Regions from separate parts of the Spirillospora sp. CA-108201 genome, predicted to be linked through region 1. Evidence: riboswitches for the same ligand, from Rfam matches in the RefSeq annotation. Region 1 holds a riboswitch; each other region holds the start of a gene.
The links. A riboswitch is a leader RNA that binds a small molecule or an ion and turns the genes downstream of it on or off. The one in region 1 is predicted to bind cobalamin.
Positions count from the first base shown of each region.

Region 2: linked by a shared signal. The riboswitch ahead of cobN (cobaltochelatase subunit CobN) and the one ahead of ACQEU6_RS31005 (ribonucleoside-diphosphate reductase subunit alpha) in region 1 are both predicted to bind cobalamin.
Region 3: linked by a shared signal. The riboswitch ahead of cobN (cobaltochelatase subunit CobN) and the one ahead of ACQEU6_RS31005 (ribonucleoside-diphosphate reductase subunit alpha) in region 1 are both predicted to bind cobalamin.
Region 4: linked by a shared signal. The riboswitch ahead of ACQEU6_RS03460 (hypothetical protein) and the one ahead of ACQEU6_RS31005 (ribonucleoside-diphosphate reductase subunit alpha) in region 1 are both predicted to bind cobalamin.

Region 1 is NZ_JBNJNE010000001.1:6,422,212-6,426,414, reverse strand. It holds gene ACQEU6_RS31005 (ribonucleoside-diphosphate reductase subunit alpha) at 1-1,897, opposite strand, end outside; cobalamin riboswitch at 2,033-2,250, opposite strand; gene ACQEU6_RS31000 (MFS transporter) at 2,356-2,991, shown strand; gene ACQEU6_RS30995 (YcnI family copper-binding membrane protein) at 3,068-3,778, shown strand; gene ACQEU6_RS30990 (copper resistance CopC family protein) at 3,828-4,203, shown strand, end outside.
Region 2 is NZ_JBNJNE010000001.1:9,628,475-9,632,677, reverse strand. It holds gene cobN (cobaltochelatase subunit CobN) at 1-2,624, opposite strand, end outside; cobalamin riboswitch at 2,676-2,799, opposite strand; gene ACQEU6_RS45780 (ferredoxin-like domain-containing protein) at 2,871-3,665, shown strand; gene ACQEU6_RS45775 (ferredoxin-like domain-containing protein) at 3,593-3,964, shown strand; gene ACQEU6_RS45770 (precorrin-8X methylmutase) at 3,961-4,203, shown strand, end outside.
Region 3 is NZ_JBNJNE010000002.1:10,911-15,113, reverse strand. It holds gene cobN (cobaltochelatase subunit CobN) at 1-1,761, opposite strand, end outside; cobalamin riboswitch at 1,813-1,936, opposite strand; gene ACQEU6_RS45910 (ferredoxin-like domain-containing protein) at 2,008-3,102, shown strand; gene ACQEU6_RS45905 (precorrin-8X methylmutase) at 3,099-3,719, shown strand; gene ACQEU6_RS45900 (precorrin-2 C(20)-methyltransferase) at 3,719-4,203, shown strand, end outside.
Region 4 is NZ_JBNJNE010000001.1:711,558-715,760, forward strand. It holds gene ACQEU6_RS03450 (Hsp70 family protein) at 1-1,346, shown strand, start outside; gene ACQEU6_RS03455 (hypothetical protein) at 1,431-1,637, opposite strand; cobalamin riboswitch at 1,815-2,037, shown strand; gene ACQEU6_RS03460 (hypothetical protein) at 2,159-2,506, shown strand; gene ACQEU6_RS03465 (hypothetical protein) at 2,976-3,152, shown strand; gene ACQEU6_RS03470 (replication initiator) at 3,149-4,203, shown strand, end outside.

The DNA.
Region 1 (4,203 bases):
GCTTGAACAGGTTGGACACCTGCGGCTCGATGCACTCGTAGCAGCCCGCGATGGACGCGATCGTCGCCGTCGGCGCGATCGCGACGAGCAGCGAGTTGCGCAGCCCCACCTGCGCGACGCGGGCCCGCAGCGCGTCCCAGTCGGCGGAACGGGACGGCGCCGCGTCCGGGAAGTGGTCCAGGTGGAGCCGGCCGCGCGCGGTGCGGGTCGCCTCGTAGGCGGGCAGCGGGCCGTGGGCGGCGGCGAGGTCGGCCGACGCGTTGTAGGCGGCGAGGGCGATCTCCTCGGCGATGCGCGTCGACAGTTCGCGCGCCTCGTCGGAGTCGAACGGCAGGCGCAGTGTGAAGAACACGTCCGCGAGGCCCATCACGCCCAGCCCGACCGGCCGCCACCTGCGGTTGGCCTTCTCCGCCTCCGGCGTGGGGTAGAAGCCCCGGTCGATGGTGCGGTCCAGGAACCGGACGGCGGTGCGGACCGTCGACCGGAGCCGCTCCCAGTCGACGCCGGACGGCCCCGCGTGCGCGGCCAGGTTCACCGACCCGAGGTTGCAGACGGCCGCCTCGCCGTCGCCCGTCACCTCCAGGATCTCCGTGCAGAGGTTCGACAGGTGGACGACCCTGCCGGGCTCGGCGGTCTGGTTGCAGGCGCGGTTGGCGGCGTCCTTGAACGTCATCCAGCCGTTGCCCGTCTCGGCGAGCGTCCGCATCATGCGCCCGTACAGCTTGCGGGCCGGGAGCTGCCGGACGAACCGGCCCTCCCGCTCCGCCGCCCGGTAGGCCTCGTCGAACTCGTCTCCCCACAGGTCGACCAGCTCGGGCACCTCCTTGGGGTCGAACAGCGACCACGCCGTGTCGGCCTCGACGCGGCGCATGAACTCGTCGGGGACCCAGTTGGCCAGGTTGAGGTTGTGGGTGCGGCGCGCGTCCTCGCCGGTGTTGTCGCGCAGCTCCAGGAACTCCTCGACGTCGGCGTGCCACGGCTCCAGGTAGACGCACGCCGCGCCCTTGCGGCGGCCGCCCTGGTTGACGGCGGCGACGGACGAGTCGAGCGTGCGCAGCCACGGGACGATCCCGTTGGAGTGCCCGTTCGTGCCCCGGATCAGCGAGCCCCGCGACCGCACCCGCGTCCAGGAGACGCCGATGCCGCCCGCGTACTTGCTGAGCCGCGCGACCTGGCCGTACCGGTCGTAGATGGATTCCAGCTCGTCGCGCGGCGAGTCGAGCAGGAAGCACGACGAGAGCTGCGGGCGGCGGGCCCCGGAGTTGAACAGCGTGGGCGAGCTGGGCAGGTACGACAGCGTGCTGAGCAGCGCGTACAGCTCGGCCGCCTCGTCCACGGTCTCGGTGCCCCCCGCGGGGGGCCGACCCCCCGCACCCCCCGGCCCGACTTCGTCGGGGATGACGAGCCCGCAGGCAACCCGCAGGAAGAAGTGCTGCGGGCGCTCCAGGACGAGCCTCGACTGCGGATGCCTGAGGAGGTACCGGTCGTAGACCGTCCGGAGGCCGAAGTACTCGAACCGGTCGTCGGCCCCGTCGTCGACGAGCGCGTCGAGCCCCGCGGAGTTGGCCTGGACGAACGCGGCCAGGTCGTCCGCCAGGAGGCCCTCCCGGTGCGCGGCGGCGACCGACTCGGCGAACGTCCGGACGCCGGCCGCGGCGGCCTCGTCCCGGATCCGGCCGCCGAGCAGCCGCGCGGCCACCCTGGAGTAGCCGGGCTCGGCGGGGATCAGCGCGGCTGCCTCCCCGATCGCGAGGTCCCGCAGGGCGGCCGCGTCCAATCCGTCCGCGGACCGGACGGCGGCCAGCACCCGTCCGGCCTCCGCGCCCGGCACCCCCTCGCAGGCCGCCTCGACCTCGACGGTGATCTCCGCCGGCGGCGCGGCCAGAGCCTGTGTCACGTACGTCTCCCCTCGCATGCGCCCCGCGGAGGCATGCGAACGGCGCGCGGCGGAGGCCGCGCTCCGCCCCCGGCCCACCCGCGAGGCCTGGACGTGTCGATCCGGGACGGGCCCGGACCTGTGGTGGGGCCGGTCTCCCGGCCCCGCGTGCGGGCAGGTGTTCGGACTCGCCGGGCGCCGCCTCTGCCGAGGCGTCCTACTGGCCGTCGCTTCCCAGGCCGCCGGGCCCAGTGCGTGATGACGGCGGTCGTTCCCGCTCACCGCTGCGGGGCAGTCCCGGATTCCCACCGGGTTCCCTCTTACGCCGCCCCCGCCGCGAACGGCGGGGGCGGACCAGCACGGGACTGAACCCTACATCTAGTTGACGATCAACGCACAACCCCTAGATGTTGGGCGTGTCAGCGAAGTTCCGGGGGCGGCTGGGCAGGGCGCGCGGGGGATGGGACGATAAGCGCGTCATGAGCCCCCTTGCGCCGCAGCCGCTGTTCCGGCCCGCCCGCGCGGTGGTGTTCTCCACCGTGTGCGCGACGCTGGCGACCCTCGGGCACGTCCTGGCGGGCGGCGCGGCGGTGCCGGCCTGGGCGGCGCTCGCGGGCTTCGGCGCCGTCCTCGGCGTGACGCTGGTGCTGGCGGGCCACGAGCGCTCGCTCGCGACGATCCTGGGCGGGCTCCTCGGCGGGCAGTTCGCCCTCCACACCCTCTTCACGGCCGCCTGCGCGCCGCCGTCCCACCACACGCCCGGGGCGCACGCCGCCATGACGGGCGCCGTGGACCCCGTCGCGCTCCCCGCCGCCCACGGCGGGAACGGCCTGGCGATGACGCTGGCGCACTGCACGGCCGCGCTGGTGGCCGCGTGGTGGCTGCGGCGCGGCGAGCGGGCGGCGTGGTCGCTCGCCCGGAGGGTGGCCGCCCTGGCGGACCGCCCGATCCGGCTGCTGCTGGCCCTGCTCGCCGTGGAACCGGCCGAGCCTCCGGTCCGCCCTCTCCGGACGGCGCCCGCGGCGGCGGCCGTCACGGCCACCGGACGTGTCCTGCGGCACCAGGTCGTCCGGCGGGGTCCCCCCACGCGTTCGAGGGCGCTCGCTCACTCCTGAGCCGGAGCGCCGTACGTCACCGGACGCCGGTTCACGGCGCCCGGCCATTCCCGTACGTCTCGAACGGAGTTCCGCAATGCCCTTCCTTCCGCATGCCCGGCGCGCCGGGGCCGTCGCGTCCCTCACCGCCCTGTCCGTGGTCGGCCTTGCCGCGGCGGCGTCCGCCCACGTCACCGTCAACCCCAGGACCGCCGAGCAGGGCTCGTACTCCAAGGTCTCGTTCCGCGTGCCGAACGAGCGCGACGACGCCTCCACCACCAAGCTCGTGGTGAACCTGCCGAACGACCACCCGCTGTCGTCGGTGTCGGTCCGGCCGCTGCCGGGCTGGACGGTGAAGGTCGAGAAGTCCAGGCTGCCGAAGCCGGTGAAGATCGAGGGCGGCGAGCTGACCGAGGCCGTCACGAAGATCACCTGGAGCGGCGGCAAGATCGAGCCGGGCCGGTTCGAGGAGTTCGACGTCTCGATGGGGCCGCTGCCCACCGACACCGACCGGCTCGTGTTCACGGCCGACCAGACCTACACCGGCGGCGAGGTCGTCACGTGGGAGGAGGCCCCCGCGGAGGGGGCGAACGAGCCGGAGCACCCCGCGCCGGTGCTGAAGCTCCTTCCCCAGGGCTCGACGGCCGCGACCGGCCTGACCGCGCAGGTGAAGCCCGCCGCCGCGACGTCGTCCGCGTCGTCCGGCGACGGGACGGCCCGGCTGCTCGGCGGCATCGGCATCGCCGTCGGCGTGGTCGGCGTCGGGGTCGGCGCCTACGGCGTGACCCGGGCGCGGAGCCGGGCGTGACCCGGGCGGCGCTGCGGGGGCCGCCGGCGTCGCGGCGCTCGCGGCCGTCCTGGCGACGACGGCGGTCCCCGCGTCGGCGCACACCGGGCTGACGTCGGCGAGCCCCGCGAAGGACTCGACGGTGGCGGCCCCGTCCCAGATCGTCCTGACGTACGCGGACCCGGTGCGGCTGCCGCGCGTGGTCGTGACCGACGGGTCGCGCAGGCAGTACCAGGCGGGGTCGGCGCGGGCGGTCGACAACAAGGTCACCCAGGCGGTGAACGGCACGCTGCCCAACGGGCAGTACACCGTGGGGTGGCGCGTCGTCGCGTCGGACGGCCATCCGGTCGAGGGCTCCTTCACGTTCACCGTGCAGGGCTCGACCGGTGCCGCCCAGCCCCCGGCGCCGGCGCCGTCGGGGACGGACGCCGCGTCCACCGGTGATT
Region 2 (4,203 bases), 3.2 Mb from region 1:
CAGGCCGGGCGGACGCCGAGCAGCGCGAGGACCTCGGCCACGTCGTCGCCCGCCGTGCGCATCGCGCTCGTCCCCCACACCGACAGCCCGACCGAGCGCGGCCACTCCCCGTGGTCGGCGCGGTAGCGCTCCAGGAGCGAGTCGGCCATCGCCTGCCCCGTCTCCCAGGCGAGGCGGCTCGGGACGGCGCGCGGGTCGACCGAGTAGAAGTTGCGGCCGGTCGGCAGGACGTTGACGAGGCCGCGCAGCGGCGACCCGCTCGGGCCCGCCGGGACGTAGCCGCCGTCCAGGGCGTGCAGGACGTGGTCGAGCTCGTCGGACGTCCGGGCCAGGCGCGGGACGATCTCGGCGGCGGCGAACTCCAGGACCCGCGCCACGGCGTCGCGGCGCTCCGCCGGAACGTCCCTCGCGGCCTCCCGGGCCGCGTCCACGGCCCAGCCCGCGTCCTCCATGGCCTGGACGAGGGCGCGGGCGGCGGCCTCGGCGGCGTCCACGTCGGCGAGCGCCTCGCCGCCGGCCTCGCTGAGCCCGAGCGCCTCCCGCAGGCCGGGCAGCGTCTCGCGGCCCGACCACATCTGGCGTGCGCGGAGCATGGCCAGCACCAGGTCGACGCGGGTCGCGCCGGTGGGCGCCTGGCCGAGGACGTGCAGGCCGTCGCGGATCTGCGCGTCCTTCACCTCGCACAGCCAGCCGTCGACGTGCAGGAGGAAGTCGTCGAACTCGGTGTCGTGGGGGCGGTCGTCCAGGCCGAGGTCGTGGTCGAGCCTGGCGGCCTGGATGAGCGTCCAGATCTGGGCGCGGATCGCGGGCAGCTTCGCCGGGTCCATCGCGGCGATCGTCGCGTGCTCGTCCAGGAGCTGTTCGAGGCGGGCGATGTCGCCGTAGGTCTCGGCGCGGGCCATCGGCGGGACCATGTGGTCGACGAGGACGGCGTGCGCGCGGCGCTTGGCCTGCGTGCCCTCGCCGGGGTCGTTGACGAGGAACGGGTAGACCAGCGGGACGTCGCCGAGCGCCGCGTCGGTGCCGCACGAGGCGGACATGCCCGCCGCCTTGCCGGGCAGCCACTCCAGGTTGCCGTGCTTGCCGACGTGGACGATCGCGTGCGCGCCGAACTCGTCCGAGAGCCACCGGTACGCGGCCAGGTAGTGGTGGCTGGGCGGCAGGTCGGGGTCGTGGTAGACGGCGATGGGGTTCTGCCCGAAGCCGCGCGGCGGCTGCACCATGACGACGAGGTTGCCGGCGCGCAGGGCGGCCAGGACGATGTCGCCGTCCTGGACGAACAGCTCCCCGGGCGGCGGGCCCCAGTGCCGCTCCATCCCCTCCCGCAGGTCGGCGGGCAGGGTGCGGTACCAGCGCGCGTAGGACGCGGCGGAGATGCGGACGGGGTTGCCCGCGAGCTGCTCCTCGGTGAGCCAGTCCTCGTCCTGGCCGCCCGCCGCGATGAGCGCGTGGACGAGGGCGTCGCCGTCCTGCTCGTCGACGCCGGGGAAGCCGTCCCCCAGGTCGTACCCCGCGTCGCGGAGCCGGGCCAGCAGGCGGACGGTGCTCGCCGGGGTGTCGAGGCCGACGGCGTTGCCGACGCGGGCGTGCTTGGTCGGGTACGCCGACAGCATCACGACGAGGCGGCGCCCGGGGGCCGGGGTGTGGCGGAGCCGGCCGTGCCGGACCGCGATCCCGGCGACCCGCGCGGCCCGCTCGGGGTCGGCGGCGTAGACGGTGAGACCGTCCTCGTCGACCTCCTTGAACGAGAACGGGACGGTGATGATCCGCCCGTCGAACTCGGGGATCGCGACCTGCGACGCCGCGTCCAGGGGGGACAGCCCGTCGTCGCCGCCCTCCCAGTCGGACCGGCTGGTCGTGAGGCAGAGGCCCTGGAGGATCGGGACGTCCAGCGCCGCGAGCGCGCCCACGTCCCACGCCTCGTCGTCGCCGCCCGCCCCGGCCGTGGCGGGCCGCGACCCGCCCGCCGCGAGCACGGTCGTCACCAGCGCGTCCGCCTGGCGCAGCGTGTCCAGCAGCTCGGGCTCGGCGGTGCGCAGCGACGAGCAGAACACCGGCATGGCGCGCCCGCCCGCGTCCTCCACGGCGGCGCAGAGCGCCTCGACGAACGCGGTGTTGCCCGCCATGTGGTGGGCGCGGTAGTAGAGCACGCCGACCACGGGCCCGCCGCCGTCGCGGGCGGCGCGGTCGAGCCGCCCCCAGGTCGGCGTCGGGGCCGGCGGAGCGAAGCCGCGCCCGGTCAGCAGCACGGTGTCGGACAGGAACGCGTGCAGTTCGGCGAGGTTGGCGGGGCCGCCGTGCGCGAGGTAGGCGTGCGCCTCGGCGCACACCCCGCCGCTGACCGTGGACAGCTCCATCAGCTCGGCGTCGGGGGCCTGCTCGCCGCCGAGGACGACGACGGGCCGGGGGCCCGCGAGCAGCGCGTCGAGGCCGTCCTCCCAGGCGCGCCGGCCGCCGAGCAGCCGCACCACGACGAGGTCGGCGCCCTCGGTCAGCTCGGGCAGGTCGGCGGCGGCGAGCCGCGCGGGATTGCCGAGCCGGTAGGCGGCGCCGGACGCGCGGGCGCTCAGCAGATCGGTGTCGGACGTCGACAGCAACAGGACCGTGCGGCTGTGCTCGGGCACGGCGCATCCTCCCCCTGGGGTCCTCGCCCCGGTCGCGGGTGTCGACGGCAGGAGTCTCCTGGCTCCCGGATCGACGCTCGCCCCGGCCTTCCCGTCCTTGCGGACAGTGGCCTACAGCGGGGTTCGCTCCCCGGTCACAGTGGCGGGACCGCGCCGGATTCGCACCGGCTTCCTCCCATTGCCATCGCCTGAGCAGAAGAGTACGGCAGCGCGGTCGCCCTGCAAACTGTGGTTAACATCCTCCCCGTGCCGAATGTCAGAGCCCGTGCCGACGCGTGCCCCGGGGCGCTGCGCACCCACGACGCCGCCGACGGGCCGCTGGCGCGCGTCCGCGTCCCGGGCGGCGCGGTGTCCGCCGCGCAGCTCGCGGTGCTCGGCGCCGCCGCCCGCGAGCTGGGGCGGGACGTGATCGAACTCACGTCCCGCGGCAACCTCCAGGTGCGCGGCGTCCGCGACCCGGCGGCGCTCGCGGCCCGGCTGGCGGCCGCCGGGCTGCTGCCGTCGGCGACCCACGAGCGGGTGCGCAACATCGTCGCGTCCCCGCTCGGCGGGCGCGGCCCGCGCGGCGTTCTCGCCACGGACCCGCTGGTCACGGCGCTGGACGAGGCGCTGCGCGCGCGTCCGGAACTGGCCCGGCTGCCGGGGCGGTTCCTGTTCGCGCTCGACGACGGCACCGGCGACATGGCGGCGCTGGGCGCCGACGCCGCCTGCACCCCCGAAGGGCTGCGGCTGGCCGGGACGCGGCTCGGGCCCGTCCCCGGCGAGCCCGTCGCCGCGCTGCTCGCGGCGGCGGAGGCGTTCCTGGAGATCCGGGGGACGCCTGGCGCCTCGCGGAGGTGCCGGACGGCGCGCGGCTCGTCGCGGAGCGGCTGGGCGCGGACGTGCGGGACGCGCCGCCGCGCCCGGACCCCGCGCCGCCGCACGCCGGGATCGTCGCGCAGCGGGACGGGCGCGCCGCGCTGGAGGCCGTGCCCCCGCTCGGCCGGCTGTCCGCCGCGCAGGCCGAGGCGCTCGCCGCGGTCGCGGACGAGGTGCGGGTGACGCCGTGGCGCAGCGTGGTGCTGCGGGACCGGGACGCGGGCGAGGCGCCACGCGCGGCGGCGGAGCTCGCGGCGGCGGGCTTCGCGACCGATCCGGCGTCGCCCTGGGGCGGCGTGACGGCCTGCACCGGCAGCCCCGGATGCGCGAAGTCGCGCGGCGACGTGCAGGGCGAGGCGCGGCGCTTCGTGGACGGCCTGGTCCGCGCGCCCGGGACCCCCGTCCACTGGACGGGGTGCGAGCGGCGCTGCGGGATGCCCCGCGGCCCGGTCGTGCTGAGGACGGCGGAGGGACAGCAGTGATCGATTACGTCCGGGACGGCGCCGAGATCTACCGGCGGTCGTTCGCGACGATCCGCGCGGAGGCCGACCTGTCGGGACTGCCGGACGACGTGGCGCGGGTCGCGGTCCGCATGATCCACGCCTGCGGCATGACCGACCTGGTCGGGGACCTGGCCTGGTCGCCGGGGGTCGTGGAGCGGGCGCGGGCGGCGCTGCTGGCCGGCGCGCCGGTGCTGTGCGACGCGCGGATGGTCGCCTCC
Region 3 (4,203 bases), on a different contig from region 1:
GAGGCGGGCGATGTCGCCGTAGGTCTCGGCGCGGGCCATCGGCGGGACCATGTGGTCGACGAGGACGGCGTGCGCGCGGCGCTTGGCCTGCGTGCCCTCGCCGGGGTCGTTGACGAGGAACGGGTAGACCAGCGGGACGTCGCCGAGCGCCGCGTCGGTGCCGCACGAGGCGGACATGCCCGCCGCCTTGCCGGGCAGCCACTCCAGGTTGCCGTGCTTGCCGACGTGGACGATCGCGTGCGCGCCGAACTCGTCCGAGAGCCACCGGTACGCGGCCAGGTAGTGGTGGCTGGGCGGCAGGTCGGGGTCGTGGTAGACGGCGATGGGGTTCTGCCCGAAGCCGCGCGGCGGCTGCACCATGACGACGAGGTTGCCGGCGCGCAGGGCGGCCAGGACGATGTCGCCGTCCTGGACGAACAGCTCCCCGGGCGGCGGGCCCCAGTGCCGCTCCATCCCCTCCCGCAGGTCGGCGGGCAGGGTGCGGTACCAGCGCGCGTAGGACGCGGCGGAGATGCGGACGGGGTTGCCCGCGAGCTGCTCCTCGGTGAGCCAGTCCTCGTCCTGGCCGCCCGCCGCGATGAGCGCGTGGACGAGGGCGTCGCCGTCCTGCTCGTCGACGCCGGGGAAGCCGTCCCCCAGGTCGTACCCCGCGTCGCGGAGCCGGGCCAGCAGGCGGACGGTGCTCGCCGGGGTGTCGAGGCCGACGGCGTTGCCGACGCGGGCGTGCTTGGTCGGGTACGCCGACAGCATCACGACGAGGCGGCGCCCGGGGGCCGGGGTGTGGCGGAGCCGGCCGTGCCGGACCGCGATCCCGGCGACCCGCGCGGCCCGCTCGGGGTCGGCGGCGTAGACGGTGAGACCGTCCTCGTCGACCTCCTTGAACGAGAACGGGACGGTGATGATCCGCCCGTCGAACTCGGGGATCGCGACCTGCGACGCCGCGTCCAGGGGGGACAGCCCGTCGTCGCCGCCCTCCCAGTCGGACCGGCTGGTCGTGAGGCAGAGGCCCTGGAGGATCGGGACGTCCAGCGCCGCGAGCGCGCCCACGTCCCACGCCTCGTCGTCGCCGCCCGCCCCGGCCGTGGCGGGCCGCGACCCGCCCGCCGCGAGCACGGTCGTCACCAGCGCGTCCGCCTGGCGCAGCGTGTCCAGCAGCTCGGGCTCGGCGGTGCGCAGCGACGAGCAGAACACCGGCATGGCGCGCCCGCCCGCGTCCTCCACGGCGGCGCAGAGCGCCTCGACGAACGCGGTGTTGCCCGCCATGTGGTGGGCGCGGTAGTAGAGCACGCCGACCACGGGCCCGCCGCCGTCGCGGGCGGCGCGGTCGAGCCGCCCCCAGGTCGGCGTCGGGGCCGGCGGAGCGAAGCCGCGCCCGGTCAGCAGCACGGTGTCGGACAGGAACGCGTGCAGTTCGGCGAGGTTGGCGGGGCCGCCGTGCGCGAGGTAGGCGTGCGCCTCGGCGCACACCCCGCCGCTGACCGTGGACAGCTCCATCAGCTCGGCGTCGGGGGCCTGCTCGCCGCCGAGGACGACGACGGGCCGGGGGCCCGCGAGCAGCGCGTCGAGGCCGTCCTCCCAGGCGCGCCGGCCGCCGAGCAGCCGCACCACGACGAGGTCGGCGCCCTCGGTCAGCTCGGGCAGGTCGGCGGCGGCGAGCCGCGCGGGATTGCCGAGCCGGTAGGCGGCGCCGGACGCGCGGGCGCTCAGCAGATCGGTGTCGGACGTCGACAGCAACAGGACCGTGCGGCTGTGCTCGGGCACGGCGCATCCTCCCCCTGGGGTCCTCGCCCCGGTCGCGGGTGTCGACGGCAGGAGTCTCCTGGCTCCCGGATCGACGCTCGCCCCGGCCTTCCCGTCCTTGCGGACAGTGGCCTACAGCGGGGTTCGCTCCCCGGTCACAGTGGCGGGACCGCGCCGGATTCGCACCGGCTTCCTCCCATTGCCATCGCCTGAGCAGAAGAGTACGGCAGCGCGGTCGCCCTGCAAACTGTGGTTAACATCCTCCCCGTGCCGAATGTCAGAGCCCGTGCCGACGCGTGCCCCGGGGCGCTGCGCACCCACGACGCCGCCGACGGGCCGCTGGCGCGCGTCCGCGTCCCGGGCGGCGCGGTGTCCGCCGCGCAGCTCGCGGTGCTCGGCGCCGCCGCCCGCGAGCTGGGGCGGGACGTGATCGAACTCACGTCCCGCGGCAACCTCCAGGTGCGCGGCGTCCGCGACCCGGCGGCGCTCGCGGCCCGGCTGGCGGCCGCCGGGCTGCTGCCGTCGGCGACCCACGAGCGGGTGCGCAACATCGTCGCGTCCCCGCTCGGCGGGCGCGGCCCGCGCGGCGTTCTCGCCACGGACCCGCTGGTCACGGCGCTGGACGAGGCGCTGCGCGCGCGTCCGGAACTGGCCCGGCTGCCGGGGCGGTTCCTGTTCGCGCTCGACGACGGCACCGGCGACATGGCGGCGCTGGGCGCCGACGCCGCCTGCACCCCCGAAGGGCTGCGGCTGGCCGGGACGCGGCTCGGGCCCGTCCCCGGCGAGCCCGTCGCCGCGCTGCTCGCGGCGGCGGAGGCGTTCCTGGAGATCCGGGGGGACGCCTGGCGCCTCGCGGAGGTGCCGGACGGCGCGCGGCTCGTCGCGGAGCGGCTGGGCGCGGACGTGCGGGACGCGCCGCCGCGCCCGGACCCCGCGCCGCCGCACGCCGGGATCGTCGCGCAGCGGGACGGGCGCGCCGCGCTGGAGGCCGTGCCCCCGCTCGGCCGGCTGTCCGCCGCGCAGGCCGAGGCGCTCGCCGCGGTCGCGGACGAGGTGCGGGTGACGCCGTGGCGCAGCGTGGTGCTGCGGGACCGGGACGCGGGCGAGGCGCCACGCGCGGCGGCGGAGCTCGCGGCGGCGGGCTTCGCGACCGATCCGGCGTCGCCCTGGGGCGGCGTGACGGCCTGCACCGGCAGCCCCGGATGCGCGAAGTCGCGCGGCGACGTGCAGGGCGAGGCGCGGCGCTTCGTGGACGGCCTGGTCCGCGCGCCCGGGACCCCCGTCCACTGGACGGGGTGCGAGCGGCGCTGCGGGATGCCCCGCGGCCCGGTCGTGCTGAGGACGGCGGAGGGACAGCAGTGATCGATTACGTCCGGGACGGCGCCGAGATCTACCGGCGGTCGTTCGCGACGATCCGCGCGGAGGCCGACCTGTCGGGACTGCCGGACGACGTGGCGCGGGTCGCGGTCCGCATGATCCACGCCTGCGGCATGACCGACCTGGTCGGGGACCTGGCCTGGTCGCCGGGGGTCGTGGAGCGGGCGCGGGCGGCGCTGCTGGCCGGCGCGCCGGTGCTGTGCGACGCGCGGATGGTCGCCTCCGGGGTGACCCGCGCGCGGCTCCCCGCCGGCAACGAGGTCGTCTGCACCCTGGGCGACCCGGGCGTCCCCGAGCTGGCCGAGCGGCTCGGCACCACGCGCAGCGCGGCGGCGCTGGAGCTGTGGCGCGACCGGCTCGGCGGCGCGGTCGTCGCGATCGGCAACGCGCCGACGGCGCTGTTCCGGCTGCTGGAGCTGATGGAGGAGGGCGCGCCGCGCCCGGCGGCGGTCCTCGGGATCCCGGTCGGGTTCATCGGGGCGGCCGAGTCCAAGGAGGCGCTCGCCGCGAGCGGGCTGGACCATCTGGTGGTGCGCGGGCGGCGCGGCGGCAGCGCGATGACGGCGGCGGCGGTCAACGCCCTCGCCAGTGAGGCGGAGTGATGGCGGGACGGCTGTTCGGCGTGGGCGTCGGGCCCGGCGACCCGGAGCTGGTCACGGTGCGGGCGGCGCGGCTGATCGGCGAGGCGGACGTGGTGGCCTTCCACTGCGCGCGGCACGGCCGCAGCATCGCCCGGGCGATCGCCGAGCCGTACCTGCGGGACGGGCGGATCGAGGAGCAGCTCGTCTACCCGGTGACGACGGAGGCCACCGACCACCGCGGCGGGTACCACGGGGCGCTGGAGGAGTTCTACGCCGACTGCGCCGCCCGGCTCGCCGCGCACCTCGACGCGGGGCGGACGGTCGTGGTGCTGAGCGAGGGCGACCCCCTGTTCTACGGGTCGTACATGCACCTGCACAAGCGGCTCGCGCCGCACTACCCGGCCGAGGTCGTGCCGGGCGTGACGTCGCTGAGCGCGGCGTCGGCGGCGGCGGGGCGCCCGCTGGTGGAGCGCGAGGAGACGCTGACCATCCTGCCGGGGACGCT
Region 4 (4,203 bases), 5.7 Mb from region 1:
TGGAGATCCTGGGCCGGCCGGGGAGGCACGACGGGTTCGGAGGCGGCGCCCTCGACGAGGCCCTCTACCGGATCGTCGCCGAAAGGGCGGCGCCCCTTGACGCCGCCGCCTGGGACGAGATGACGCGACGGCACAACGGCTCAGAACTGGTCCGCCAGGAGGTCGTGGAGGCCAAGCACGCGCTCTCCGAGCACGACGCCGCGTCGCTCCGGCTCGACGGCCTCACCGAGGCGATCACGGTCACGCGCACCGAGTTCGAGGACGCGACGAGCCGGATGCTGCGCTGGAGCGTCGGCGAACTCCTGGCGGCCGTCGAGCGCGCCGGCCTCTCCCCGGACGATCTGGACGCCGTCTACCTGGCCGGCGGCGCGGCCCGCATGCCCAGGATCGCCGAACTCGTCGCCGAAGGGCTGGGCTGGGAACCCGTCACCACGGCCGACCCCAAGGCCGTGGTCGCCCTCGGCGCTCTGCGCGCCTACGCGCAGAGCCCACAGAGCGCGCCGCGGTCGCCGGGCGCGCAGCCGACCCTGCCCGCCGCAGGGCCCGCACTCGCAGCCGGTCCCGCAGCCCTGGCTCCCGCCCGCCGCACCCGTCCCCGATCGAAGGCACCGCTCCTGACGGCCATGGCGATGATCCCCCTGACCGCCGTCGTGGTCGCGGCCGCCCTCTTCGCCCGCTCGCACCTGGGCCCGTCCGAGAACACCGGCTCCGCGTCGGTCACCACCACCGCGCCCCAGGCGTCCGTCGCCTCGCCCGCCGCGCCCGTCCCGTCGCCGGCGGGCTCGGTGACCGACAGTCCCACCCCGGAGGAATCGTCGAGCCCGCCCGAGGAGTCACCCACCCCCGAAGAGGAGACGGGCATCAGGACGGGCACGTACTCGGTGAGCCTCAGCGGAATGGTCAGCGGCCAGACGTTCCGCCGCACCGCCCAGCTCCAGGTGATGCCGACGGTCACCCGCGTCGGGACGAACAACGGCGTCAACCCGGTCGAGGTATGCCTGCGGTCCGGCTTCCCCGCCGGGACGCCCGAGGTCGGCGCGATCTGGTTCGGCACCAACACCGCCTGCTTCCCCGAGCGCGGCGCCCAGCTCGACATGACCAACGTCGAGGTGGACGGCGACACCATCACCGTCCGGCCGGACGCCCGCATCGCCGCCACGGGACTCAACCAGTTCACGGCATCCGGCAACTCCATCTACGCGTGCCTCTACCAGCCGGTCTCCGGCACCATGACCGTGGACCTCTCCGGCGATTCGCCCACCGGCGAACTCGACATCAACGGCTACAGCGGCCCGTGCCAGGCCGTAGGCACCAACACCACCTACACCGCCAGCATCAACGGCTGAACACCGGTACCGAGACCGCGCGAAAAAGAGCGCGGCCAGAGGCCGCGCTCAGGTCGGACTCCGGCCGGCGCGAGCCGACCGATGTCAGAGTGCCCCCTTGTCCAGGTCCTCCACCACGCCCCTGTAGGCGCCGGCGTCGATCTCGGCCTCTTCAGCCTCTTCCGGGGTCTGCGCCTGCGCGGCGTTCTGCTCCGACAGCTCGGCGGCTCCCTGGAACATGCTGCGGGCGAATTCCCTTTCCTGCGGGGTCGGGCCAGCCATGATCACTCCGTCGCTCGGGTTGTCCTGCATTCGCAGGGTCCTCCCTTCCTTGGGGGGACAAGGAAACCGTTCGAGGTGCGGCCGGGTCGGCAACTTCCGATGGGAGAGCACGACCGCCGAGCCGAGGCGAACGCGGCGGTGCGGAGGTCGCCGTGCATGGCGTGGACGAGGCGCGAGCGGGTTTGCGTCCGCCGGCATCTCGGCCGTTAGACTCCGTCGTGCGGAAGGTTCGCCCGTGTCCGCGTGGTGCGGGCGTCGTAAGAGGGAACCCGGTGCGAATCCGGGACTGCCCCGCAGCGGTGAGCGGGAACGACCGCCGTCAATGAGCACTGGGCCCGGCGGCCTGGGAAGCGACGGCCAGTAGGACGCACCTATCCCGGTAGGAGCGGCGCCCGCGAGTCCGAAGACCTGCCTTCGCCCGTGCGCCGCCTGGCGCACGGTGGTCTGCGGCCTCGCGGGAGGGCCGGCGGGCGGCACAGGCGGGCTTTCGGCGCCGTGCCGCGCACCTCCCTCCGCGCCTGGCCGCCTGTGGCTCAGCGAGGGAAGCTGCCATGAGAACCACGATCCTCGGTTACCCCCGGATCGGGACGCGCCGCGAGCTCAAGTTCGCCACCGAGGGCTTCTGGGCGGGACGCGTCGACGCGGCCGCGCTGGAGAAGGCCGGTGCGGACCTGCGCGGCGCCGTCTGGACCGAGCTGCGCGACGCCGGCCTGGACACGGTCCCGTCGAACACCTTCTCCTTCTACGACCAGGTCCTGGACACCAGCGTCCTGGTGGACGCCGTGCCCGCGCGCTACCGGGGCCTGGACGGTCTCGACCGGTACTTCGCCATGGCGCGCGGTGTCCAGGACATCCCCGCGATGGAGATGACCAAGTGGTTCGACACCAACTACCACTAGTTCACGCATCCAGGCAACATTTCTGCCGGAACCCCTAGTCACTCAGAGTGAAACCCGCGCGAACCGCCCCAGTAGGGGGTTTCAACCTTGATCATCCTCGGGTACTCATGGACGCGGAGCCGCATCCAGCGACTCCGAGGCAGGCGAGTGGCAGGCGGGGTCGGCTCCCGCCGCAGGGGCTCCGCGAGGACGCCCCAATACGCGAACAGCCGCACAACAAACACAAAAACACAGATCGCCGAGGTGGGCTCTCGGCACGCAAGACCGGGTGCGCGCCCGGGCGGGACTCGTCCCGCGAATAGCTACCTAAAACGAATCAGCCCTGGCTAACACGGCACATAAAGAAGGCCACTCGCGCGAAGAGCTAGACCGGAACGAGTAGGCGCCAGCCTGCCCGCAGGCCGTTGGCTCTTCACCCCGGACATCGTTGCGCGCTCCCTAGCCGTGAGCCAGGGAGAGGAGTTACGGGTTGAAGCCCAGCCCGGAAGCAGCCGCATGGGGTAAGCGTCAGGCCAGCAAATCGCCGCGCTGGACGGACGCGAAGTGGCGCAGGATCCAAACCATCTTCGGTGTCGAGTTGACCACCCCCGAGGTACCCGACGACCGATACGAGGCCGAGGCCGCGACCTGGCAGGACGCGGCATGAGCGGCCCGCAGATGCCCGACCTACCGCCGGAACTGCTCGCCGCCGTCCAGCGCGCGGCCATGCCCGACTTCGACCGCTGGCACCAGATGATCCGCTCCGCCGGAGGGTGCGAGCAGCCCGTACGGCTGCGCGGTGAGCGGATCACCCTGGACGGTGAGAGCGGCGAGTTGATCGAGTCGTACTCGACCGCCGACGAGCCGACCGGGTTCCTGATCACTGCGTGTGGCAACCGCCGCGCGTCCCGGTGCGCCGCGTGCGCCGAGGTGTACCGGGACGACACCTATCACCTGATCATCTCCGGACTGACCGGAGGCAAGGGCGTGCCTGAGGAGGTCAGCGAGCACCCGCGCGTGTTCCTCACGCTCACCGCCCCCTCATTCGGTGCCGTCCACGCCCACCGCGAGAAGGGAGGGAAGACCCAGCTTTGCCGACCCCGACGAGATGGCCCCGTGTGTGCCCACGGCCGCCCCGAGGGGTGCCGGGCGCGGCACCAGGCCGACGACCCTCAGGTTGGGCAGCCGATCTGCGTCGACTGCTACGACTACCCCGCCGCCGTGTTGTGGAACGCCCACGCCCCCGAGCTATGGCGACGCCTCACCCTCACCGTCCCCAGGCTGATCACGGCCGAGCTGGGCATCACCCACAAGGCCCTACGCGAACAGGCCCGCCTGTCGTACGCCCGCGTGATCGAGTACCAGCGACGCGGCCTGATCCACTTCCACGCCGTCGTGCGCCTGGACGGACCGGACGGACCGGACCAGTCGCCGCCCGTATGGGCCACCACCGAACTCCTAGAACGCACCTTGCGAACCACCGCCGCACAGATCGAGGTACCGGCCCCGCACCCGGACGGGACAAGCTCACCACTCACCTTGCGGTGGGGACGTCAACTCGACACCCAGGCCATCCAGGTGGCCGCCGAGTTGGACGGGATCGCCGACAAGCACGTAGCCCGCTATATCGCCAAGTACGCCACCAAGGGCGCCGAGGACTCCGGCACTGTAGACCGCCCCATCCGCCACGCCACCCAGATCAGTTCCTTGCAGGTGTC